2 regions of the uncultured Roseobacter sp. genome follow, and region 2 is predicted to be linked to the other one. Evidence: riboswitches for the same ligand, from Rfam matches in the RefSeq annotation. Region 2 holds a riboswitch; the other holds the start of a gene.
The links. Region 2 has a riboswitch for thiamine pyrophosphate ahead of Q1A20_RS13365 (thiamine ABC transporter substrate binding subunit). Riboswitches for the same ligand answer to the same signal wherever they lie in the genome.
Positions count from the first base shown of each region.

Region 1 (12,233 bases), on a different contig from region 2:
GTGCCCGGCGTCCTGGCCGTGTTGACCGCCGCCGATCTGGAACCCTTGGGCTTGCACTGGATGCCAACGCTTGCGGGTGACAAGCAGATGGTGCTGGCAGATGGCAAGGTTCTGTTTCAAGGCCAGGAAGTGGCCTTTGTTGTGGCCGAAGACCGTTATGCTGCCGCCGATGGCATCGAGCTGGTTGAGGTTGAGTATGAAGAACTGCCGGTCATTGTCGATCCATTTGAGGCTTTGCAATCCGATGTGGTTTTGCGCGAGGATCTGGTGGGTGAGGATGGTTCGTTGCCCGATGGCGCACACGGACCGCGCAAGCACCCCAACCACATCTTCACCTGGGAGGCAGGGGATAAGGAACCGACCGAAGAAGTCATCGCCAACGCTGAGGTCGTGGCCGATGAGTCCATGTACTACCACCGCACCCACCCCTGCCCGCTGGAGACCTGCGGTTGCGTGGCCTCGATGGATAAGGTCAATGGCAAGCTGACGCTGTGGGGTACGTTTCAGGCACCGCACGCAATCCGTACAGTTGTGTCCCTGATCTCGGGGATCGAAGAACACAATATCCGAGTGATCTCTCCCGACATCGGGGGGGGCTTCGGCAACAAGGTGGGCGCCTATCCGGGCTATGTCTGCTCGGTCGTGGCCTCCATAGTCACCGGTAAGCCGGTGAAATGGATCGAAGACCGCATGGACAACCTGATGACCACTGCCTTTGCGCGGGATTATCACATGACGGGTAAAATCTCCGCCACCAAAGAAGGCAAGATCACCGCGTTGCAATGTCATGTGACTGCTGATCATGGCGGGTTTGACGCCTGTGCCGACCCGACCAAATTTCCGGCAGGCTTCATGAACATCTGCACCGGGTCCTATGACATCCCGACCGCCTACCTGGAGGTCGATGGCGTCTATACCAACAAGGCCCCTGGCGGCGTCAGCTATCGCTGTTCTTTCCGGGTGACGGAGGCGGTGTATTTCATCGAACGTATGATCGAAGTGCTCGCCATTGAGCTCGACATGGACGCGGCAGAGCTGCGCCGGATCAACTTCATCAAGAAGGAGCAATTTCCCTATACCGCCGCCCTCGGCTGGGAGTATGACAGCGGCGATTATCACACCGCATGGGACAAGGCGCTTACGACGGTCGACTACGAGGGGCTGCGCGCCGAACAGGCGCAGCGGGTCGAGGATTTCAAAGCTGGCAAGACCCGCAAGCTCATGGGGATCGGTCTCAGCTTCTTTACCGAAATTGTCGGCGCGGGGCCGGTCAAGAATTGCGACATCCTTGGGCTGGGCATGTTTGACAGCTGCGAAATTCGCATCCACCCGACAGGGTCCGCGATTGCGCGTCTGGGCACCATTTCCCAAGGTCAGGGGCATGCCACGACGTTTGCGCAAATCCTGGCCTCGGAGATCGGCCTGCCTGCAGATAGCATCACCATCGAGGAAGGCGATACCGATACCGCACCCTACGGTCTGGGCACTTACGGGTCTCGCTCCACGCCCGTCGCCGGCGCGGCGACAGCCATGGCCGGGCGCAAGATTCGCGCCAAGGCGCAGATGATCGCGGCCTATCTGCTCGAAGTCCACGACAATGATGTGGAATTCGACGTGGACCGATTTGTCGTCAAAGGCGCGCCGGAGAAGTTCAAGACAATGAAGGAAATCGCCTTCGCCGCTTACAATCAGGCGATCCCGGGGATTGAACCGGGGCTGGAGGCGGTCAGCTACTATGACCCACCCAACATGACCTACCCGTTCGGTGCTTACGTCTGCGTCATGGACATCGACGTCGACACCGGCGTGCCGGAAATCCGCCGCTTCTATGCGCTGGATGACTGCGGCACGCGGATCAATCCGATGATCATCGAAGGTCAGGTGCATGGCGGTCTGACCGAAGCGCTTGCCGTCGCGCTGGGACAGGAGATCGCCTATGACGACATGGGTAACGTGAAAACCGGCACGCTGATGGACTTCTTCCTGCCGACCGCCTGGGAAGTGCCCAACTACGAGACCGACTTCACCGTCACCCCAAGCCCGCATCACCCGATCGGGGCCAAGGGTGTCGGAGAAAGCCCGCATGTGGGCGGGGTGCCGTGTTTCTCGAACGCGGTGCAGGATGCCTTCCGCCCCTTCGGCAACCGGCACACCAACATGCCGCATGACCATTGGCGGATCTGGCGGACGGCGAATGAGCTGGGCTTGCACGACTGAGGAAACCAATGTGGGCATCCAGGCCTGCGGGTGCCCACCGCGCGGGATTTGAGAATGACTTGGACCGATCTACAGACCGCTCTGGCAGCGGATGGGTATGTTGCATCTGACGATCTGACGGTTGCGATGCATCTGGCATTGACGCTTGACCGGCCCTTGCTGCTGGAAGGGGCCGCGGGCGTGGGCAAAACCCAACTCGCCAGCAGCATGGCAACGCTGCGCGATACCAAACTGATCCGCTTGCAATGCTATGAGGGGTTGGATGCCGCGCAGGCGATCTATGAGTGGAACTACCAACGGCAGCTTCTGACGATCCGCGCCGCCGCTGAAGACGGCGAAACCGGGCAATCAGTCGAAGCGCGCATCTTTTCGCGTGAGTTTCTGCTGGAGCGCCCCCTGCTGGCCGCGATCACGCAAGACATACCTCCCGTTCTGCTGATTGACGAGATTGACCGCGCCGACGAGGAGTTCGAAGCCTATCTGCTGGAAATCCTGTCCGAATTTCAAATCACGATCCCGGAGCTTGGTACCGTCTCGGCGACAACCAAACCCATCGTGATCCTCACCTCCAACGGCACGCGCGATTTGTCGGATGCGCTGCGCCGCCGCTGCCTTTACGCATATGTGGACTATCCCGACCGGGAGACCGAACTCGCGATCCTCAACGCCCGCTGTCCAGGCGTTGAGGCACGGTTGGGCGAACAGATCGTGGGGTTTGTGCAGAAACTGCGCGCGGAAGATCTGCAGAAAACACCCGGTATTGCCGAAACGCTCGACTTCGCCGCCGCTCTCATGGGGCTTGGCATCGCAGACCTGACGGCGGATCCGGCGGCATTGCAACACACGCTCAGCACCTTGCTGAAGACCCAAAGCGACCGCGCCCATATCACCCCAGAGGTCGCAGGCCGCATCGCCGGGCGCGCCGCATGAGCCGCGTCACCCGCTTTGCCAGTCGTGATCCCGGCCCGGCAGCGCGGGTCGTCGGGTTCATGGCGCATCTGCGGGAAAACGGATTGCGCCTTGGTGTGTCCGAAACTGATCTCGCGCTGGCTGCCTTATGCGAGGTGGACGCGAGCCTGCCGGAACACAGCCGTCAGGCTTTGAAAGCGGTCTGTACGGGGTGCAAAGAAGAGATCGACCAGTTTGACGCGCTTTTTGACAGCTATTGGTTGGACGCGGGCCGCGTGAAACAGAAGATCGTGCAAACCCCAGCTGGCAAGGGCGATGACGGCGTGCATTCGTCCCGCGAAGCGCAAGGCGACGACGCCAGTGGAGCCGGGTCGGCGAATGCGCCCGATGGCGGTGACGGTGAGGCAGAAAGCGAGGGCGAAGGCCGGTTGATTGCGACGGAGGTGCGCAATCTGATGCGCAAAGACCTTCGGGATCTGGTCCGTCCCGAAGACATCGCAGAGGCGGAAGGGGTTGCGCGCCGGTTGGGCGCCGCCCTGCGCGACCGCCGGTCCCGCCGCCGGATCGCCGCGCGCAAGGGGGACCGGTTGCATTTTCGCAGGACCATCCGCGCCAGCCTTGCGACCGGAGGCGAGCCGGTACGGCTGCTACACAAACACCGCCCCGACCGACCCCACAAGATCGTGGCGCTGTGTGATGTCTCGGGCTCGATGACGGTCTATGCGCAGGTGTTTTTGGCGTTTCTGGCCGGGCTCATGCGCAGTGATCCCACGGCAGACGCCTATCTCTTCCACACCCGTCTGGTCCGCATCACCGAAGCCCTACGCGACAAGGATACCCTGCGGGCAATTGGACGCATGTCTTTGATGGCGGACGGTTTTGGTGGCGGATCCGAGATTGGGCCGTCTCTGGCTCGCTTTGCCAGAACCTACGCCAAGCGCTTTGTCGATGGGCGCAGCGTCGTCATGATCCTTTCGGACGGCTACGACACGGCCCCGCCCGACGTTCTGGACGCGGCCCTCGAGGACTTGAAAAAGCGCGGCTGCAAGATCATCTGGCTCAACCCGCTGAAAGGGTGGCGCGATTACGCGCCCGTCGCGGCAGGCATGGCGGCGGCGCTCCCACATCTTGATCTCTTTGCCTCCGCCAACACGCTGGACGATCTGGCCGCCCTTGATCGGGAGCTGACAGCGCTATGACACCGGCAGAAATCCTTTCCTCTGATCTGGCCGAAGCGGCGGAAACCCTGCGCGCACAGGGTGAGCCCTTTGCCTTTGCAACCATTGTGCGCACCGCCGGGGCGACAGCGGCCAAGCCCGGCGCAAAAGCCCTGTTGAGCAGCGATGGCACCATTCTGGAGGGCTGGCTTGGCGGCGGCTGCACGCGCGGCGCTGTCAAACGCGCGGCTGTCGAGGCCTTTAAAACAGGGGCGCCGCAACTGGTGTCCGTCGCCCCGGAAGAGCTGCTGGCCGAGAAAGGGATCACCGCCGGGGAGGAGGTGGACGGTACGCGCTTTGCCCGCAATGGCTGCCCCTCGCGTGGCAGTGTCGATATTTTCATCGAACCTTGCCTGCCGATGCCGGTGCTGACGGTCGTTGGAAACTCGCCGGTGGCCAACGCTTTGTCAGCACTCGCGCCCAGTTTTCACTGGGACATCAAAAGCGTGCTCGGAGACACCATTACCCACCAACGCCATGCGGTGGTCGTTGCGACACAAGGCCAAGGGGATCTGGACGCGCTCCTGGCCGCATTGCAGGTCAAGCCGAATTTCATCGCCTTTGTCGGCAGCCAGAAGAAATTCGCGGTTCTGGCGGACAAGCTGCGCAAGGCCGGTGTCGGTGACGCGCCGATTGCAACCATCAAAGCGCCTGCCGGCATCGACATCGGAGCCGTAACGCCGGAGGAAATTGCACTTTCGATTTTGGCCGAACTGGTGCAACAGAGACGCCGCGTCTTTCAAGGCAAAGCCGATGACTGATGTCGCCGCGATCATTCTGGCAGCGGGTCAATCGCGCCGTATGGGCGATCAGAACAAGCTGCTCCTGCCCGTCTCCGGCATGCCGATGATCCGACATGTTGTCCTGCAATATCGTGCGGCAATCGCAGGGCCGATTGTTGTCGTCACGGGCCGTGACGCAGCCAGGATTGTAAGCGCGCTTGAAGACATCGACGTCACTTTTGCGTTCAATCCTGACCACGAGATGGGCCAGCAAACCTCGGTTGCCTGCGGGCTGCGTGCCTGTCCGTCGGCGGAACTGGTGCTGATCGGATTAGGGGATCAGCCGCTCTTGAACGCAGGTGACATCAGCTCACTCCTTCGGGCGCATATCGCGGGCGACCCCGCCAAAATCTCCATACCCATTAACGGAGACAAACGCGGCAACCCCATCGTGATCCCGAAGGCACTTCGGCCGCGTCTACTGGAAGACCCTGACCGTCCCGGGTGCATGCGCTTCACCCGTGAAAACCCGGATCTGGTGCAGCGACATGCGCTGAAAGCACAAGGGTTTTATGCCGATGTAGACACACCCGACGCCTATCAGGCGCTGCTGGCCCGAAAGGAAACCGTGCAATGAAAAACTGGATGAACATCCTGCGCCGCCTGCGTCAGAAAATCGCTTTGACGCCGGAACAAGCAGACCACATCAGATTCCCCTGTTGTTAGCAAAGGAAATATCATGGAACTCGCCGACGAAGTCATCATCAACGCCCCAAAAGACCGCGTCTATGCCGCGCTGAATGATCCGGAAGTCTTGCAGCAATGCATCCCCGGCTGTGAGGAGTTGGTCAAACACTCTGATACCGAGCTTGCCGCCAAAGTTGTCCTGAAGGTGGGGCCTGTGAAGGCGCGCTTCAGCGGCGACGTGCAATTGGACACAGCGGGCGCGCCAGATGCGTTTTCGCTCACTGGCCAAGGCAATGGTGGCGCTGCGGGCCATGCCAAGGGCGGCGCAGATGTCACGCTCACCGCTGACGGAGATCAGACCATCCTGCGATATGAAGCCAAGGCCGAGATCGGTGGCAAGCTTGCCCAACTGGGAAGCCGTCTGATCCAAGGCACAGCCAAAAAGCTGGCCGCGAAGTTCTTCAAGTCATTTGCTGACGTGGCCAATGAAGACGCAACTGTCTAAGCGATTGGCTAAGCCGACCACGCGTCGGATATCCTTGTCATGACAGCCCGCTTCGGTCGCAATACCTGCTCCTTCGGCGTTGACTTCCTCGCTTTTGGTTGAAAGGGAGCCAAGCGCAATGTTGGCTCCCTCGCGTTTGTTGAAGCAACGGGGGCGATGGCCAGATACCCATCAAATGAATGGGATGATCGCGATATCCATCTTCACGCGACGCGGGTTTCCAGTCGCCATCTGGCGGCGCGTTGGTGACCCTGGTTGATGCAACCCTCAAGATGAATGCCACTCACCATCTTGATGTTAGCGGTCAGTCTAAAGGCAAGAGGTAGTCATTTGTGAACCAACTTGAGACATCCGGCCTTTCGGTCAGTTGTCTGCCGTCCTCGCCACGCAAAATGCCCGCCTCGAACAAAAACTGTGTGATATTCACGAACATCTCTTCGTCGATCAGACCTACCGGTTCGCCGGGGTCTTGCAGAAATCCGCCCTCGACCAGCGCCACCATCGAGGCGTGTACAAGGTCGGGATTCGACATCATCCCGGCGGTTTCGGCAATCAGTATATCAGCAGCCTCTGCAGGGTTGTTGGCGGCGAATTGATAGCCACGCTGCGCGGCTTGAACAAACGCGCGGGCGGCGTCGGGGTTTTGCTTTAGCCAAGTGCCATTGCCGCCCAAAAATGTCGTATGCTGGTCCGGAACGCCGAAGTCGGCATAGCGAAAGGCGCGTTGCGGACGATCCAGCAGCACCGAGTTCACGCCTTCCCACGTGCTGACCTCCAGCGTGAAATCCACGCTGCCATTGGCCAACGCTTCATAAGCCGACGTCCCCAATGTAACAGTATCGAAAACCCCTTCGCCGCCGTCGTTGCGGATGATGGTTGAAATCAACGCCTCCTCCCACGCGCTGCCGAAACCCGCATAGGTCATCCCGTCCAGATCTGCAGGGCGCTGAATGTCCTCGCGTTCGCCGTTAAAGACCAACCGCCCGGTCTCATGCTGCACGACTGCCAAAACGACAGTCATATCCGCACCGCTCGCCCGCTGGCTGTGAAAACCCACGGCACTGAGAATCCCAAACTCGGCCACTCCGGTGGCCACAAGGGTGCCGGAGGATGTATCCGTATAGGGCAGGATATCGACAACAAGACCCGCGTCCTCAAACCAACCTTTGGCCTGCGCCACATAAAGACCGACGTGATTGGTGTTTGGTGTCCAGTCGAGGGCAACAGTCAGGCGTTCCTGCGCCCAGGCAGGCAAACTCACACAAAGCAAGGCGGCTGCAATCAGGTGTTTCATATCTGGTCTCCGGTTTGATTGAGTAAAATGTCGAGAAGATGCGCCTCCAGGGCGTGGGCTTCGGCTGTGATAGCGCGGTCCATGCGCGGGCGTGCGGTGGACACGGCAACTTCGGCGATCACGCGTGCAGGCCGGCACGACAGCACATAGATGCGGTCGGAAAGTGCTACGGCCTCGCGGACATCATGGGTGACCAGCACCGTGGTCCAGCGCGCAGCACGCCAGCGCTCTTCGAACCACTTCTGCATCCGTGTACGCGTCAGCGCGTCCAGCGCGCCAAAGGGCTCATCCAGCAATTGCACGGGCCGCGCCTGCACAACGGTGCGCAAAAGAGCCGCCCGCTGTCGCATCCCACCCGACAGTTGTGCCGGGTAATGCTGCTCAAACCCGATCAGCCCGAAGTCATGAAGAAACGGCATAACGCGGTCGCGCGCATCCTTGCGGGTCATGCCCTGCACCTCCAGCCCCAAGGTCAGATTGTCGAGGATCCGCCGCCAGGGCATCAGCGCGTCACGCTGCGGCATAAACGCAAAGCCCTGCTGATTTTGCGCCAACGGATGCCCGTTGCAGGTGATCGTGCCGCGGAAGTGCTGCAATGCCCCGGTCAACAGTCGGAAAATGGTGGACTTCCCGGCACCGGACGGGCCAAGGATTGATACGAATTCGCCTTCGGCCACCCGCATCGAAATGTCGTCCAGCACTGCGGTGTTGCCCAAGGTGACAGCGACGGTTTTCATCTCGAGAATGCTCATCTGCCATCTCCCAGGTCGCGCCAGCGCAGGAAGATGCGTTGCAGTAGGGCAGTGACAGCGAACAACACCAGCGTCAGGGCCGAACTGATGACAACGGCCGCCAGCACGAGGTCAGGTCGAAAGCTGTTCTTGGCGTTCAGGATCACAATGCCCAGGCCCGCGCGGGCGCCGACATATTCCGCAAAGATCGCCGCCACGACCGCATAGGTGATCGAAATACGCAGCCCTGCAAAGAAATACGGCATTGCAGATGGCAACCGCGCGCGGCGAAACACTGTGCGGCGTGAGGCGCCCATGGCGCGCAGCAAGTCTTCAATTTCGGGGTCGGTGGCGGCGTATCCATCCAGCAGGGCCACCAACATCGGGAAGAACGTCACAAGCGTCACCAGCAATATTTTTGGTGTCAGATCGAAACCGAACCACAACACGACCAAAGGAGCGATGGCGACAAGCGGCAACGTCTGGCTCACGACAAAAATCGGAAGCAGCGCACGGCGCACGCGCGGTGTGAAATCCAGCACAACGGAGAAGACAAAGGCCACCGTAAGCGACAGGGAAAACCCGGCAAGCGTGGCCTTAACGGTCGGAACCGTGTTGTGCCACAGAATGGCGCGGTTCAGTACCATCTGATCCAGCACCCGCGAAGGTGCAGGCAGCACGAGCGGGGATATCCCCGAGACGCGAACGTAAAGCTCCCAGATCGCGAAGGCGCTGACCAGACTCAGGACGGCGGGAAAGCTACGGGTAAGACCTTCGCCGGGACGGCGAGGCAAGGGGCGATGCATCTGTTCAGCGCTTGGATGGGCTGTTGGCGGATACCGTCAAATCAATCGTGACATGCCCATTGGGGGGGCCGAACTGGCAAAATGCCTGCTCCAGAGTGGCAAAGACCGGGCCTGCATCACTCGCGAGGCGCGTGCAGAAGTTTTTCGACCGATCAAAGGTACCGCTTTGCTTGAGGAATTCGATACAGCCCATGATCTCAGCCATGTGATCGCCTGCCCCCATCACATACAAGGAGAACTGCGCATCCGCCATCTGGCCCTTTTGCGGTGTCGCAGCGATGGCCGTTAGCGCGTTCTGTTGGCGTGACGCCAGCAGCTCTGACGGATTGGCAAGCGCTCCTGTCTGGCAGATCGGGTCATCAGGCTCACCGGGACAGCCGCGTGACAGGGTAGCGCGCAACACAACATGCTGGCCTGAAGCCGCCGCCGCTGCGTAAAGGTCACGCAATGCCGGAAACAGCACCTCGGGCGGTCCGACGATCAGGGTTGAAATATCATCGGTTTCGATCCGCAATCTGTCGCGCCACGGATCAAGGGCGTTGAGCGATGATAGAATGAGATCAACAAACCCGTCTGTCATCGGGTAAAGGGAAACTTGCGCGCCTGCAAACATTTCTGTCCTCCTTGCTACGCTGGCATTATCCAGATCAGCTTTGAGGGTCCGAGGGCATGCGCCCGCATCTCAGCCGCGGCTCTACGCGGCTCCCCTGTGGTGACTTTTTCGTGTCAGATCGACGGAAGAAATGCAAGACCGACCAACCGGCTGGGCTTGATGTCTATTTCTGTAAAAAGAGTTGCCACATCATCAAATGGGGCCGAGCCCCATGGTGCTGCCGTTGAGGCTGGCCTCATAGACAGCAACAAAATCCACCTAAGACCGCATCAACGCCCACGTTTTGTGGTAGCGTTGGGCGGCAAGGCCTTCATCTAAGTTATATTGCTCCAACTTTATTCATCCAGAAAGACGAATTGGTCGCGATCAACTAAACCAGATTTACCGAATAGAGTCCTTTGGGAGAGGACGTTTTGAATGAAACGCATTTTTCTGAGTTACGGACACGATCACACGGCGCTTTTCGCCGCAAAGATAAAATCTGACCTCGAAAACGCCGGGTACGAGACCTGGTTTGACGCGGAACAACTGTGCCCAGGCGGCGACTGGGAGCGCTACATCGAGGAAGGTCTCGAGTGGGTCTCTGAACGCCCGGAGATGGGCTATTTCATCCTCCTGATGACCCCACATTCCGTCAGGCGACCTGATGGCTATTGCCTGAACGAACTGGCGCGGGCGATGGCCCGACAGCTCAAAATCATTCCGGTTCTGGTAGAAACAGTTGAACCACCACTTTCGATTACCCGCATTCAATGGCTTGATATGCGCGATGCGCGGCACGTCGATGAAGACGTATATCAGGTGAAATTTCAACGGCTCCTGCACGCGATCAAAACCGACGATCTGGACTTTGCCGGCACAACACAACGTCTGATCCAACGGCTGGATCCGCTGTCTTTCCAAACCGACATTGCACGCCATCTTGATGGGTTTACGGGCCGCACCTGGGTTTTGGATGAAATCAAGGCCTGGCTGCAAGGGGACGAGCGCGCATTTTGGCTCACGGGAGGGCCAGGTACGGGTAAAACTGCGCTGTCTGCCTGGCTCACGGCGCAGTTGCCCGAGCTTGCAGCCGTCCATTTTTGTCAGCATGGCCATGCCCGCAAGAGTGACGCGCACCGGGCTGTGACGTCTTTGGCCTTTCAACTCAGCATGCGCCTGCCGGACTATCAGGCGCGGTTGAACGCTTTACCGCTTGAAGAGATTCTGTCCGAACAAAGCGCTGAAACTCTGTTTGAAGAGTTGTTCATTCAACCCTTGGCGGGCATCACCTTGCCAGACGGCGAAAGTCTTTTGATCTTGATCGATGCACTCGATGAGGCGTCTCACAACGGTGCAAACCCACTGGTCAACATTGTCGGAAATGACATCGAAAGAACACCTGACTGGCTCCGGTTTCTAGTCACCAGCCGCCCGAATGAACCCGAGGTTTCATTGCCGCTTCAACACTTGTCCCCTTTTCGCCTTGAGGCGCAAAAGCCGAACGGAACGGACCTGGCGGCCTTTCTGCGGAGCAGACTGGAGCAAATACTGGCCACGCCACCCGCCCCGGCAACCATAGATAAAATCGAAAGCCGGTGCGAAGGGTCGTTCCTCTACGCACTTTGGGTTTGCCGCGAAATTGCGACCAAACGCCTTGACCTTGAGGCGACAGATGCCTTGCCTTCCGGCTTTGCAGCCATGCTCTTGCAAACGTTCAAACGCCAGTTTCCAGACATAGGCATCTACAAATCAGCGCAACGCCCGCTGTTTGAGGTTTTGACCACGGCCCGCGAGCCCATGGCCCAGTTGGAGTTGGCACAGATCCTGAACTGGACCGATTACGACGGAGACGAGATCATCGAAAGCTGCGGATCAATTCTCTTTACCGAGGGCGACAAGCTGGCGGTGTTCCACCTATCCGTTCTGGAGTGGTTGTTGGATCGAAAGAAATCCGGCCCCTATGCGGTCGCAGAAACCGCAGGACATCGCAGGCTCGCAGACTATGGCTGGGGGCTGTTTCAATGTAATCCAGCCGTCATGACATCCTATGCCATGACGGCAACCGCCCACCATCTGATGCAGGTAAACCGCATTGAAGAGGCCTGTGCGCTGTTGTTTGATTTCAGCCTGATGCAAAGGCGCGTTGCAGCGGATTTTTTCGGCTTCATCGAAGATTTGCGCATGATGCAAGGGCAGAACGACCTCACAGCCGATGATGCGAAGGCAACCGAAGATATCATAAGCATCTTTGACATGGCCTATGGTCTGCTTTTGGCTGAACCGGATCACTTGGCCTCTCAACTGCAGGCAAGGCTGGTCAATCATGCCAACCCAAGGCTGACGCAACTGGTCGCGCAAGCCTCGGCCAGCGCCAAATCATCGATCTTGCGGGCTCTGACCCCGGCATTGCGACAAGCCGGCGATCCCCTGCGACGGGTGCTGCCCGGCACCGCCGAAAGCCTCGATAGTGATGAGGTCTTTGCGATGTCTGCGGTCGCAGTGGATGAGGCACGTGGCTTGGCAATGGCAGGTGGAGAGATGGGTGTGCTG
Region 1 is NZ_CANMXR010000003.1:155,122-167,354, reverse strand. Features, by position in the region: gene Q1A20_RS07525 (aerobic carbon-monoxide dehydrogenase large subunit) at 1-2,217, shown strand, start outside; gene Q1A20_RS07520 (MoxR family ATPase) at 2,272-3,147, shown strand; gene Q1A20_RS07515 (VWA domain-containing protein) at 3,144-4,325, shown strand; gene Q1A20_RS07510 (XdhC family protein) at 4,322-5,104, shown strand; gene Q1A20_RS07505 (nucleotidyltransferase family protein) at 5,097-5,702, shown strand; gene Q1A20_RS07500 (CoxG family protein) at 5,805-6,257, shown strand; gene Q1A20_RS07495 (ABC transporter substrate-binding protein) at 6,562-7,551, opposite strand; gene Q1A20_RS07490 (ABC transporter ATP-binding protein) at 7,548-8,303, opposite strand; gene Q1A20_RS07485 (ABC transporter permease) at 8,300-9,088, opposite strand; gene Q1A20_RS07480 (YkoF family thiamine/hydroxymethylpyrimidine-binding protein) at 9,093-9,701, opposite strand; TPP riboswitch at 9,695-9,807, opposite strand; gene Q1A20_RS07475 (TIR domain-containing protein) at 10,119-12,233, shown strand, end outside.
Region 1: another riboswitch for thiamine pyrophosphate. It lies ahead of Q1A20_RS07480 (YkoF family thiamine/hydroxymethylpyrimidine-binding protein); the one in region 2 lies ahead of Q1A20_RS13365 (thiamine ABC transporter substrate binding subunit).

Region 2 (12,233 bases):
CAAGGGGGTATCGGGTCGCTTTGACGTCATGATCTGTCTCTCAATGCGCGCGTGTCACAACGAAGCGCGCAGCCTCTTTTAAAGTGTCTGCGTCTTTTCCGTAACCCGCCAGGCTGTCGCAGGCCGTCTCCACCAGTTCAGACGCGCGTTTGCGCGCCGCTTCAAGGCCCAAAAGGGACACGAAGGTTGCTTTGCCCGCATCCGCGTCTTTGCCCACCGCTTTACCGACCGTGATAGTATCGCCCGTGACATCCAGAACATCATCCGCAATCTGAAAGGCCAGCCCAAGCGCGCGCGCATAGGCCTGCAACGCGGTCGTATCAGCCTGCGCCATGCAAGCGCCTGCGGTTGCCGACCATTCGATCAATGCGCCGGTCTTGCCTTGTTGCAGTGCGGTGATTTCCTGCAATGTCAGTGGTGTTTGCGCGGTTTCAGCGGCGATATCCAGCGCCTGCCCCAGCACCATCCCCTGTGCCCCACTTGCCCGTGCCAGGCGCAGCGCCAATTCCGCGCGTACCGCAGCGTTGGGGCTGGTTTCTTCCCGGCTGACCAATTCAAACGCCAGCGTTTGCAGCGCGTCCCCTGCCAGCACCGCTGTCGCCTCGTCCCATTTCTTGTGAACCGTCGGTTGCCCACGGCGCAGATCATCATCGTCCATGCAGGGCAGGTCATCATGCACCAAAGAATAGGCATGCAAGGCTTCGATACCGGTCGCGGGCCAGATCGCCCGTGACGCATCAATCCCATGCAGCCGCGCGCTTTCCAACACCAGAAAACCGCGCAAGCGTTTGCCGCCATGTGTTGCATGCGCCATGGCCTCCACCACGGGCAGAGCGTCCAAAGCGCCAAGGATCAGATCAAAGTGGTGTTGAATGGTCTGGGCGGCGTCGCCCAGACGGTCGGCAAACATGCTCAGAGCCCTTCAGCCGGTTTTGTTCCCGTCGGGGTACCCTCACCGTCCAGGGTGATGGCGGCCACCTTTTCTTCGGCCTCTTTCAGCTTCGTCTCGCAGCGCGCTTTCAGGGCCGCGCCCCGTTCATAAAGTGCGATGCTCTCATCCAGCGCCACATCCCCGCGCTCCAACTGACCCAGCACTTTTTCCAGCTCGGCCATCGCCTGCTCGAAACTCATCTGATCTACGGGTGTATCGGTCATGGTTGGAACGTCCTGTCTGTGCGCTGGCAGTTTTCTAGCGGGTATTTCAGCGCGGTGCCAGCCCACCGCCCCTTTCTTCTGGCCAGAAATATCCTCGGGGGAGGCCCGTCAGGGCCGGGGGCAGACAGCCCCCAATGCCCCCGGCCTCCTATTCCGGCGCCAGCATGTACCCCGCGCCGCGCACGGTTTGCAGATAGCGCGGCTGCTTGGGGTCTTCTTCGATCTTGCGCCGCAACCGGGTGATCTGAACATCCACCGCACGTTCCTGCGCCTGCCCGCGGTCACGCCCCAGCTCTTCCACCAGCTTCGCGCGGCTGATGGGTTCATTGCAGCTGGCGGAGAAGATTTTCATCAACTGCATCTCGGTTGCGGTCAACCGCACAAGATCCTCGCCCTGCCACATCTCGCCGCGCTCCATGTCGTAGCGGATGGTGCCCAGCGTAAGCACCTTGGGCGCTGTCTGGTCAACAGGCGCCTCCGGCATACGGCGCAGGATGGCGTTGATCCGCAACAACAACTCCTTGGGCTCGAACGGTTTGGCGAGGTAATCATCTGCCCCGGCCTCCAACCCTTCGATCCGATTGCCGGTCTCCCCCTTGGCCGTCAGCAGAAGGATCGGCACGGCGCGGGTTTCCCGCAGCGATTTCGTCAGCGTCAGACCGTCTTCGCCCGGCATCATCACGTCCAGGACGATCAGATCGAAATCCAGACCCGACAGAATGCGCCGCGCATGGGCTGCATCTCGTGCGGCAGTCACCAGAAAACCGCTCCGCATCAGGAATTTCTGCAACAAGGTCCGAATACGTTCATCGTCGTCAACGATCAGCAGATGTGCATCCATGTCGCTCATGTGCCGCTATCCCGCAGCCGCGTATAGGCATAGCGCATTTCGCGGTCCATCATGGCTTCCAGCACCTGCCGAAAGCCGGCAACCGCGTCCGGCCCCGCATCGCGAAAGGCCATCCGCATCCGCGCGCGCTGCGCATCCGAGAGTTTCTGTTCCAGCGCCTGCCCTTCCTCTGTCAAAAACAAATGCCGCTCGCGTTTGTCGAGCTTGCCAACTTTGCTCTCTACCAGACCATCCTCGATCAACGTGCGCAAGACACGGTTGAGCGATTGTTTCGTAACGCCAAGAATGTTGAGCAAATTATTGACCGTGGTGCCCGGCGCGCGATTGATGAAGTGCACGGCACGGTGATGTGCGCGGCCGTATGCCATATCGGCCAGAATGCGATCCGGGTCGGCGGTGAAACCACGATAGGCAAAGAACATCGCCTCGATCCCCTGTCGCAATTGTTCGTCGGTCAAAAACAGAAGGTTTTCACCGCTCTGGGCCGTCGTGCTCCGACCGTCTGCCATACCATGCCTCAATAACTATCGCTCTAATCTGTGTCAGCATATGTCAGTGTTGTTGACATTCCAAGGGTGAAGGGCTATCGAATCGCATCTTTTGCGCAACTTTATGACCGTATCGGACGTATTTTGCGCAATATTTGAAAAGTTTGCGACGAACCCAGGAAGGAAAGACGATGGCAGGCGCTTACAATGATCGCGATGGCAAGATCTGGATGAACGGTCAAATGACCGAATGGCGCGAGGCCAACGTCCATATTCTGACCCATGCAATGCACTATGCCTCCTCGGTCTTCGAGGGGGAGCGCGCCTATAACGGCAAGATTTTCAAAAGCCGCGAGCATTCCGAACGTTTGGTCCGATCGGCCCAGATGATCGACTTCGAAATCCCCTACACCGTGGATGAAATCGAGGCGGCCAAGGTCGAGGTGCTTGCCGCCAGTGGCCTGCAGGATGCCTATGTGCGCGCCATCGCCTGGCGTGGTGCCGGTGAGGACATGGGGGTTGCCTCCGCCCGCAACCCGGTGCAACTGGCCATCGCCGCCTGGGAATGGGGCGCCTATTACGGGGACGCCAAGATGAAGGGTGCCAAGCTCGACATCTCCAAATGGAAGCGCCCAAGCCCGGAGACGATCCCCAGTCATGCCAAGGCTGCGGGCCTCTATATGATCTGTACCATGTCCAAGCACGCGGCAGAAGCCAAGGGGTGCTCGGACGCGATGATGTTCGACTACCGCGGCTATGTGGCCGAAGCGACGGGCGCCAATATCTTCTTTGTCAAAGACGGCGAAGTGCACACGCCGGACCCGGATTGCTTCCTCAACGGGATCACCCGGCAGACCGTGATCGGTATGCTGAAGGACCGTCAGATCAAGGTGCATGAGCGCCACATCATGCCGGAAGAGCTGGAAGGGTTTGAGCAATGCTGGCTGACCGGGACGGCGGCTGAAGTCACACCCGTGGGTCAGATCGGCGACTATAACTTCGAGGTCGGCAGCATCACCCGCGAGATTGCCGAAAGCTATGAGACGCTCGTGCGCAGCTAATGGAACACTGTGACGCCTGTGCACAAACGCAGGCGTCACAAAAGTTTTTCATACCCGTTACACGGGTGTGCCACGGACGTCACAGAGAAGGTGTCCCATGTCGCGGTAGCCAATCGCCACATGGAGACCTTCATGACACGACTCATTCGTCCCACCCGCCGCGCCGTTCTGGCCGGCTCCACCGCCTTTGCCGCCAGCCTCGCCATGCCCAGCCTCAGCCGTGCAGGGTCACGCCCGGTTTTCACGCATGGTGTTCAATCGGGGGACGTCGATACGTCGTCAGGCATGATCTGGACGCGCACGGATCGACCCGCGCGCGTCAGCATGGAGGTGTCCACCACGGAGAGCTTTGCCGATGTGCGGCGCCTGGCCTCAATGGACGCCATCCCCTCCAGCGACATGGCGATCAAACGCCTGGTGCGTGACCTGCCATCGGATCAGGACATCTTTTACCGCTTTGTCGCGACCGATCTCAGTGATGTGAACGCGGTCTCTGAGCCGCTGGTCGGGCGCTTCCGCACCGCACCGATGGCCCGGCGTGACATCCGGTTTGCCTGGTCCGGCGATACCGCCGGTCAGGGCTGGGGCATCGACGATCAGGGCATGGCCACCTATACCACGATGGCGCAACACCAGCCCGATTTCTTCATCCATTCCGGGGATACCATCTATGCCGATGGGCCGATGCAGGACGAGGTGGAAAAAGACGGCGAGGTCATCTGGAAAAACGTCGTGCTGCCCGATGAAAAGCGCAAGGTGGCCGAGACGCTGGACGAATTCCGCGGTCAATGGAAGTACAACCTGCTCGACGAACACGTCCGTCAGATGAACGCAACCGTGCCAACTTTCATGCAGTGGGACGACCATGAGGTGGTGAACAACTGGTCCGACAGCAAGGACATGATGGCCGATGACCGCTACACCGAGAAATCGGTGCATTTGTTGCAGGCCCGCGCCACACGCGCCTTCCATGAGATGACCCCGCTGCGGATCACACCCGAAGAGCCGAACCGCGTCTATCGCAAGATCAACTATGGCCCGATGCTGGATGTCTTCTTCCTCGATTTGCGCAGCTACCGGGGGCCGAACACGGCCACGCCGACCACCGAATTGACCGATGATCAGCGGGTACTGGGCGCGGAGCAGATGGCATGGCTGAAACGCGAACTGGCCGCATCCAAGGCCACGTGGAAGGTGATCGCCTCCGACCAACCCATCGGCCTGATTGTCTGGGACAATTTCCGCGAACAGGCGGGCGCGGAAGGCATCGCGGATGGTACCAGCGGCCCGGCGATGGGGCGCGAGGTTGAGGTCGCAGAACTGCTGCGCTTTATCAAGACCGCCAAGATCGACAATACGGTCTGGTTCACCGCGGATGTGCATTACACCGCCGCGCATTACTACAATCCGGACAAGGCGCAGTTCCAGGATTTCGAGCCCTTCTGGGAGTTCGTGTCCGGCCCACTGCACGCGGGCACCTTCGGGCCGAATGAGATGGACGGCACCTTTGGCGCCGAAGTGAAATTCATCAAAGCGCCGACAGAAGAGCAAGGTGTCAACCTGCCGCCCAGCGCTGGCCTGCAGTTTTTCGGGTTGGTGGATATCGATGCGCAGACGCAGCAGATGAAAGTACGGCTGATGGATCGCGCAGACACAGAGCTTTACGCGGTGACGCTGGATCCGAAAGGGGTCAGCATTTAATCAGTAAGGTCCAAGTCCGACCTCGAATAGGCATGCCGTCCATTCTCGGACGGCATGTCGCGTTTCAGGGCCCAGTATTTGCGCACGTCGGACATGCCCATATCCGGGTTATCCGCCAGAAAATCACGCGTGTATTGGTTGAACTGATTGTGGTGGGCAATATCGCTTTGATAGCCCGGTCTCGCGACCTCCACCCGTTGCCGTTTGTATTCGGCAACGGCGTCAGCAAGCGTTTTGCCGGTATTTTCTTTCATCCACGCCATGAAAGCGATGTTGAACTTGAATTTGGGATCGGCATGCTGCTTAAAAAACCGCCGCACATTCTGTGAGTTTCGGTAGCTGTCGGTGATCACCGTCTGCGGCGTCAGATCGGCGCTGTGCCAGTCAAATTTTGACCTGGGCGTGAGCTTCACGTCACCGGGCCAGGAGGTCTCACCCGTATCGAGAAAATGCGCCAAACGCTCCAGTATCGTGAATTTGCCGCCCGATCGGCGCAGCCCACAGGCCTTGGCTTGCACGTCGAGTTCGGCCTTCAGCCAATACCAGCGGCGCAATTCCGCACCGCTGGTGATCGACGCGATGTCAGGTCGGTTTTCTGCTTTCCTTGGCATCGCTCACATCCTGGATTTTGAGGGCAAGATGTTTCGCCAGCCTCAGAAATCCACCCCGCGCTGTGCCTTTATGCCAGCTTGGTAGGGATGTTTGACTTCGGTCATCTCGGTGACCAGATCGGCATATTCCATCAACTCGGGCTTGGCATCGCGTCCGGTGAGGATCACGCCAGTGCGTTTGTGGCGACCCTTCAGGTTGTTGATCACCTCGTGCACGTCGAGATAGTCATACCGCAGTGCGATGTTGATCTCATCCAGCACGACCAGGTCGTAATCCCCGCTCTCCATCATCTCGACCGCCTTGGCAAAAGCCGCCTGGGCCGCAGCGATGTCGCGCTCCTTGTCCTGCGTATCCCAGGTGAAACCCTCGCCCATGGTGTGCCAGGTCACATTCCCCAACTGGTCAAAAAACCGACGTTCGCCGGTGATCCACTTGCCTTTGATGAACTGCACCACGCCCACAGTCTGTTTCCAGCCCAGCGCGCGAATGACCACGCCAAAAGCGCTGGAGGATTTGCCCTTACCCTTGCCAGTGTGCACCAGCACAAGACCCTTTTCCGGATCCTGGGCTTCGGCAACCTTGGCGCGGTGCTTGGCCTGCACCTTCTTCATTTCTTCCTTGTGGGTCTCCGCGTCACTCATCCTGATCATCCTTTGGTTAAGGGGCACCTGAGGGTGGCATATTGGGCTTCGATTTGCTGCGGTCCAGCCCCAATTGGCGTTCGCGCCAAATGATCAGAACACCGCCTGCAATCACAAGGCTGGCGCCAAGCACAATGGGCCCGGTCGGCACTTCGTCAAAGGCCACATACCCGATGATACTCGCAAAGATCATCGACGCGTAGTCAAAGGGTGCGAGCATAGACGCACCACCGAAGCGATAGGAGGAAGTCACCATGATCTGGGCAATGCCGCCGATGAGACCGGCAGCGATCAGCATCAGCACCACGGAGGTCTCCGGCCAGACCCAGACAAATGCGGGATGATCCACAACCCAGCCAATCGGCGCGGACAAAAGCGCAAGGCCGGTCGCTGTCACGGAGAAGTAAAACACGATGGCTGCGGTATGATCGGTTTGCACCAGCCGGCGTACGTGGATCTGTACCATCGCGCGCAGGATCGATGCGATCAGAACCATCGCCGCACCCAAAGTCGCGGCGCGCGACATCTCATCGGCCCCCACGCTCAGGCGTGGTGCGATGACAATCATCACCCCAACAAGGCCAAGTGCTACCGCAGAGAGGCGGATCAGACGCACCCGCTCCCCCAGAAAGAGCGCGGCAAAAAGGACTGCGAACATCGGTGTGGCGTAGCCGATGGCGGTGACTTCCGGCAGTGGCAGCAACCCCAGCCCGGCAAAGGTCAATCCCATGGCCGAGGTGCCGAAGATGCCGCGCCACACGTGGCCCATGAGGTTTGAGGGGATCAGGCCCTGGCGCAGCTGACCCCGTTGCGCCAGCCAGACCGCGATCACCGGAATGGCAAAGAACGATCGGAAGAAGACGGCTTCACCTGGTGGGACCTTGCCCGACACGCTCTTGATGATCGCGGCCATGACCATGAACAGAAAAACCGCGCAAAGCTTGAGGGCAATTGCGCGGCCGGGACGATGTTCGGTGAGGTCTTGGGCCATGGGCATCTCTTGCGCCCCTGGAAGGGAAAGATCAAGCGCGCAAGGGAAGCCGCGCCCGACCTTTCGTCACATCAGTTCAAAGCGGCGACGCCAAGCGGCACCGAGAATTTCAGACACCAGATGTAGATTTCGTTGTAGTCTTCGATGTTCACGGATGCGGGCACGGTATAGACCTGCTTGCCGTTCAGTTTTTGCAACACACCCAGATCCGCCTCAGGGGCGTAGCTGCCGTCCTTGCCAAAGGCGACACGGGGGTCTGGCGCACCGTCCAGCGAGAAATTTTCGTCCAGCGTGACCGTTGCCGTGCCGTCGGCGTTTTTGACGATGGTGACACCACCGGTGGTGATGTGATCGCTCTTGCCGATAAAGCTGCCGGAAGTGCCCGCGGATGCGCCAAAGGTGGCAAGCACTGTGAGGCTCAAGGCGAGGAAAGCGTTGATGAGGATTTTCATGGGGTCGGTCTTTCTGTTTTGTGCGGTTGCGGTTGGTGATGCAGGCAAACTATGGTTTGGAACCGAACAGTACAATACACGTCTGCGTGAGTTGTGTAACAATCAGTTCCGAACTATATCATGCCTATCGGAAGGAGACGCAGATGGCCCGACCCAGAGAATTCGACACGGATGATGCGATTAGGAAGGCGACAGCCGTTTTCTGGGAAAAGGGCTATCTTGACGCGTCCTTGCCTGACCTGCTGGAGGGCATGGGGTTGACCCGGGGCAGTCTTTACAAGGCTTTCAAGGATAAGAAGAACCTGTTCCTGCTGGTGCTCGCCCATTACGACGACGAAGCGGTAGGGGCAGCCAAAGCGCGGCTGACCAATGCATCCGTACCGGACGGTCGTGACCGAATTGTCAGCCTTTTCGCCGCCCTTTATGCCGCCGTGGCGGCGGGGGACACGCGCGGGTGTCTGCTGTGCTCAGCCGCCGCTGGGTTTGAAATGTCGGACCCGGACATCGCGGCGGCGGTTGAAAAGGGGATGAGCGGTATTCGCGAAGGTCTGGAGGCGGCTTTACGTGCGTCGCCGGTGCATGCCGGCCTGCCGGAAGCGGAGCAGCGTGCCCTGGCCAACGTCCTGCTCACGCAATACATCGGGTTGCGTGTGCTGGCCCGGTCCCGCATGCCGCTGGGCATTGTTGAGCAAAGTATCGAGAGCATCGCGCGGCTTCTCGACGTTGAAAGCACCTAGCCGATAAGCCCCTGATTTTCGCCAACCTGACCGCGGTGCAGCAACATGTGGTCCAGCAGAACGCAGGCCATCATCGCCTCACCCACTGGCACCGCGCGAATGCCGACACAGGGGTCATGCCGACCCTTGGTGATGATTTCGGTCTCTTCGCCTGATGTCGTGATCGTACGCCGTGTGGTCAGGATGCTCGAAGTCGGTTTCACCGCAAACCGTACCACGATGTCCTGTCCGGTGCTGATCCCGCCCAAGATGCCGCCCGCATGATTGGATGAATAGATTGGCCCGTCCGGCCCCATGGTGATTTCATCCGCATTGAGCTCACCCGTCAGCATGGCAGCGGACATGCCCTCGCCGATCTCCACGCCCTTGACGGCATTGATGCTCATCATCGCCGCGGCCAGATCGGTGTCGAGCTTGCCGTAGACCGGGGCGCCCAAGCCAGCGGGCACACCCCGTGCGACAACTTCGATGATCGCACCCACGGAACTGCCGGATTTGCGCAACCCATCCAGATAACCGGCCCAGTCCTCCGCCGCCTGCCCATCGGGCACCCAGAACGGGTTCTGATCAATCTGATCCCAATCAAACCGGTCCCGGTCGATGGCGTGCGGCCCCATCTGGGTCATATACCCCTTAATCCAGACGCCCGGGACAAGCGACGCAATCACCGCGCGCGCAAGACCGCCCGCAGCAACGCGCGCCGCCGTTTCGCGCGCGCTTGACCGACCGCCCCCGCGATAATCACGCACCCCGTACTTCTGGTAATAGGTGATATCCGCATGACCCGGGCGGAACTTGTCCTTGATATCTCCATAGTCTTTCGAGCGTTGATCCGTGTTCTCGATCATCAGCTGCACCGGGGTGCCTGTCGTCACCCCTTCGAACACACCTGACAGAATACGCACCTCATCCGCCTCGCGGCGCTGCGTGGTGTATTTGTTCTGTCCCGGTTTGCGCTTGTCCATCCAATGCTGGATCATCGCCGCGTCAATCGCCACACCGGGCGGGCAACCATCTACCGTCGCGCCCAGGGCAGGCCCGTGGCTTTCCCCCCATGTGGTCACGCGGAAAAGATGGCCAAAACTGTTGATCGACATCGCAAACGCTCCTTTGCGACGGTGCTTAGCCGGGCGGGCCTGCCGCCTCAAGAGCTTATCGCTTGCCAATCTCCGGGCGCGGCTTTAGGTCTGGGCATACCTCGGGGGGCCTTTCCGGCTGAGATGCGATGTATCGCGGACCCGTAGAACCTGAACCGGTTAAGACCGGCGGAGGGAAGGTGAGCTGATCATCCTCTCATCCGTTCGTCGCATTTGAAAGGATTGATCATGCGGAGAACCCTACTTGCTAAAACGCTGCTGCTGGCCACGCAGGCCGGGGCCGATACCCCCGTGCTGACTGTCTATGCAGGCGATTACTTCACGTCTGAATGGGGCCCCGGCCCGATGATCGAAGCGGGGTTTGAAGAAACCTGCGCCTGCGATCTGCAATTTGCTACGGGCGATCTGTTGCCGCGCCTGCTGCTCGAAGGGGAGCGCACCAAGGCAGATGTGGTCATCGGTCTGACCTCCGACGTGACCGCCAAGGCGCGCGCCACCGGGCTCTTTGCCCCGCACGGTCAGGATAATTCCGCCCTCACCCTGCCGATTGACTGGACAGACGACACCTTCCTGCCGTTCAACTATGGCCACACGGCGTTTATCTATAATGAGACAACGATGGACGCGCCGCCCGCGAGCTTTGATGCGCTGCTGGAGATGGATGATGATGTGAAGCTGGTCATTCAGGACCCACGCACGTCGATTTCCGGTCTCGCGTTGGTGCTCTGGGTCGAGGCTGTTTACGGTGAAAAATCCGGTGAAGTCTGGACCAAACTTGCGCCGAAAATCCTGACTGTGACCAAGGACTGGTCCGCCAGCTACGGCATGTTCACCGATGGTGAAGTCGATATGGTGCTGAGCTACACCACCTCGCCCGCCTATCACATGTTCGCCGAAGAGGATTTCACCAAAAAGGCCGCGATCTTCCCCGAAGGGCACTATTTCATGGTCGAAACCGTGGGCAAGATTGCACAAACTCAGGAGCCTGAACTCGCTGACGCCTTCATGGCCTATGTGTTGTCCCAGGATTTTCAGCAAATGATCCCAACCGCGAACTGGTCGCTGCCCGCCGCCTTGCCCGAAGATCAATGGCCCGACGGCTGGGCGCAACTGGCGCTGCCGGAAAAAGTTCTCTTCTACTCGGAAGAAGAGGCTGAAAGCCGCAAGGATCAGGCGATTGAGACATGGCGCAACGCGCTCAGCCAATAGTCGGCACGACAGGGATCGCCGCGGGAGGCTTTGTCGTCGTGGCGGTCCTTTTGTCCTTTCTCGGCATCGGCCTGCGCGCGGAAGTGGGGCGCGGCATCGGGCCCGCGGAATGGGCGGCAATACGGTTTACCCTGCTGCAGGCGGCCCTCTCCGCCCTCATATCCGTCGCCTGCGCGATTCCCCTGGCGCGTGCCCTGGCCCGGCGTCGCTTTATGGGGCGCGGGGTGCTGATCACCCTGCTGGGCGCCCCTTTCATCTTGCCGGTTATCGTCGCGGTTCTGGGCCTGCTCACCGTCTTTGGGCGCACCGGGTGGGTCAATACAGCCTTTGAGGCCATCGGGTTGCCGACCCTGTCGATTTACGGGCTGCACGGTGTGGTTCTGGCCCATGTCTTCTTTAATCTCCCGCTGGCCACGCGGCTCTTGTTGCAAGGGTGGCAAAGCATTCCCGCGGAACGGTTTCGGCTGGCCGCGCAGCTCAACCTGCCGCCCCGGATGGTCTGCCGCACTCTGGAAATGCCCTTGTTGGTGCAGGTTGTACCGGGGGCCGCCGCGTTGATCTTTGTCATTTGCCTGACCAGCTTCGCCGTCGCGTTGACGCTTGGGGGCGGACCGCGCGCGACAACCATCGAACTGGCCATCTATCAGGCGTTTCGCTTCGACTTCGATCTCGCGCGGGCCGCTCTCTTGTCCTTTATTCAGCTGTTTCTGGCGGGCAGCGCGGCCCTTGTTGCGCTTTGGGTGATCCCGAACATTCCGCTGAGCGCTGGTCTTGACCGCGCGGTACGGCGTTGGGATGCGCGCGGGGGTCTCCAATCGGCAATCGACGCCTGTGTAATCGCCCTGGGCAGCGCATTTCTGTTGCTGCCGCTTTTCGCGATCACGTTGGCGGGCGTGCAGGGTCTGCCGCAAATGCCCATCGGTGTGTGGAAAACAGCGGGGAATTCGCTGGGCGTGGCCATGCTCAGCATTGCCTTGCTCCTTGCCATAGCCCTGCCGATGGCGGGCTGGATCAGCACCCGGCGGGCAGGCGGCGCAGAGGCTATTGGTCTGATCGGCCTCTCTGCCTCGCCGCTGATGATCGGCACCGGCTGGTTCATCCTGATCAACCCGATTGCCGATCCGGTGCCGCTGGCATTGCCGGTCACCGCGCTGATCAACGCTTTGATGGCCTTGCCCTTTGCCCTGCGCATACTTGCGCCGCCGATGCGCGATGTGCTGACCACCTATGACCGTTTGT
Region 2 is NZ_CANMXR010000006.1:10,353-22,585, reverse strand. Features, by position in the region: gene dxs (1-deoxy-D-xylulose-5-phosphate synthase) at 1-30, opposite strand, end outside; gene Q1A20_RS13425 (polyprenyl synthetase family protein) at 41-910, opposite strand; gene Q1A20_RS13420 (exodeoxyribonuclease VII small subunit) at 913-1,155, opposite strand; gene Q1A20_RS13415 (response regulator) at 1,304-2,005, opposite strand; gene Q1A20_RS13410 (MarR family transcriptional regulator) at 2,002-2,514, opposite strand; gene Q1A20_RS13405 (branched-chain amino acid aminotransferase) at 2,685-3,554, shown strand; gene Q1A20_RS13400 (alkaline phosphatase D family protein) at 3,687-5,255, shown strand; gene Q1A20_RS13395 (DUF6434 domain-containing protein) at 5,252-5,866, opposite strand; gene cobO (cob(I)yrinic acid a,c-diamide adenosyltransferase) at 5,909-6,508, opposite strand; gene Q1A20_RS13385 (DMT family transporter) at 6,525-7,499, opposite strand; gene Q1A20_RS13380 (DM13 domain-containing protein) at 7,571-7,951, opposite strand; gene Q1A20_RS13375 (TetR/AcrR family transcriptional regulator) at 8,095-8,688, shown strand; gene aroC (chorismate synthase) at 8,685-9,785, opposite strand; TPP riboswitch at 9,878-9,979, shown strand; gene Q1A20_RS13365 (thiamine ABC transporter substrate binding subunit) at 10,014-10,994, shown strand; gene Q1A20_RS13360 (thiamine/thiamine pyrophosphate ABC transporter permease ThiP) at 10,970-12,233, shown strand, end outside.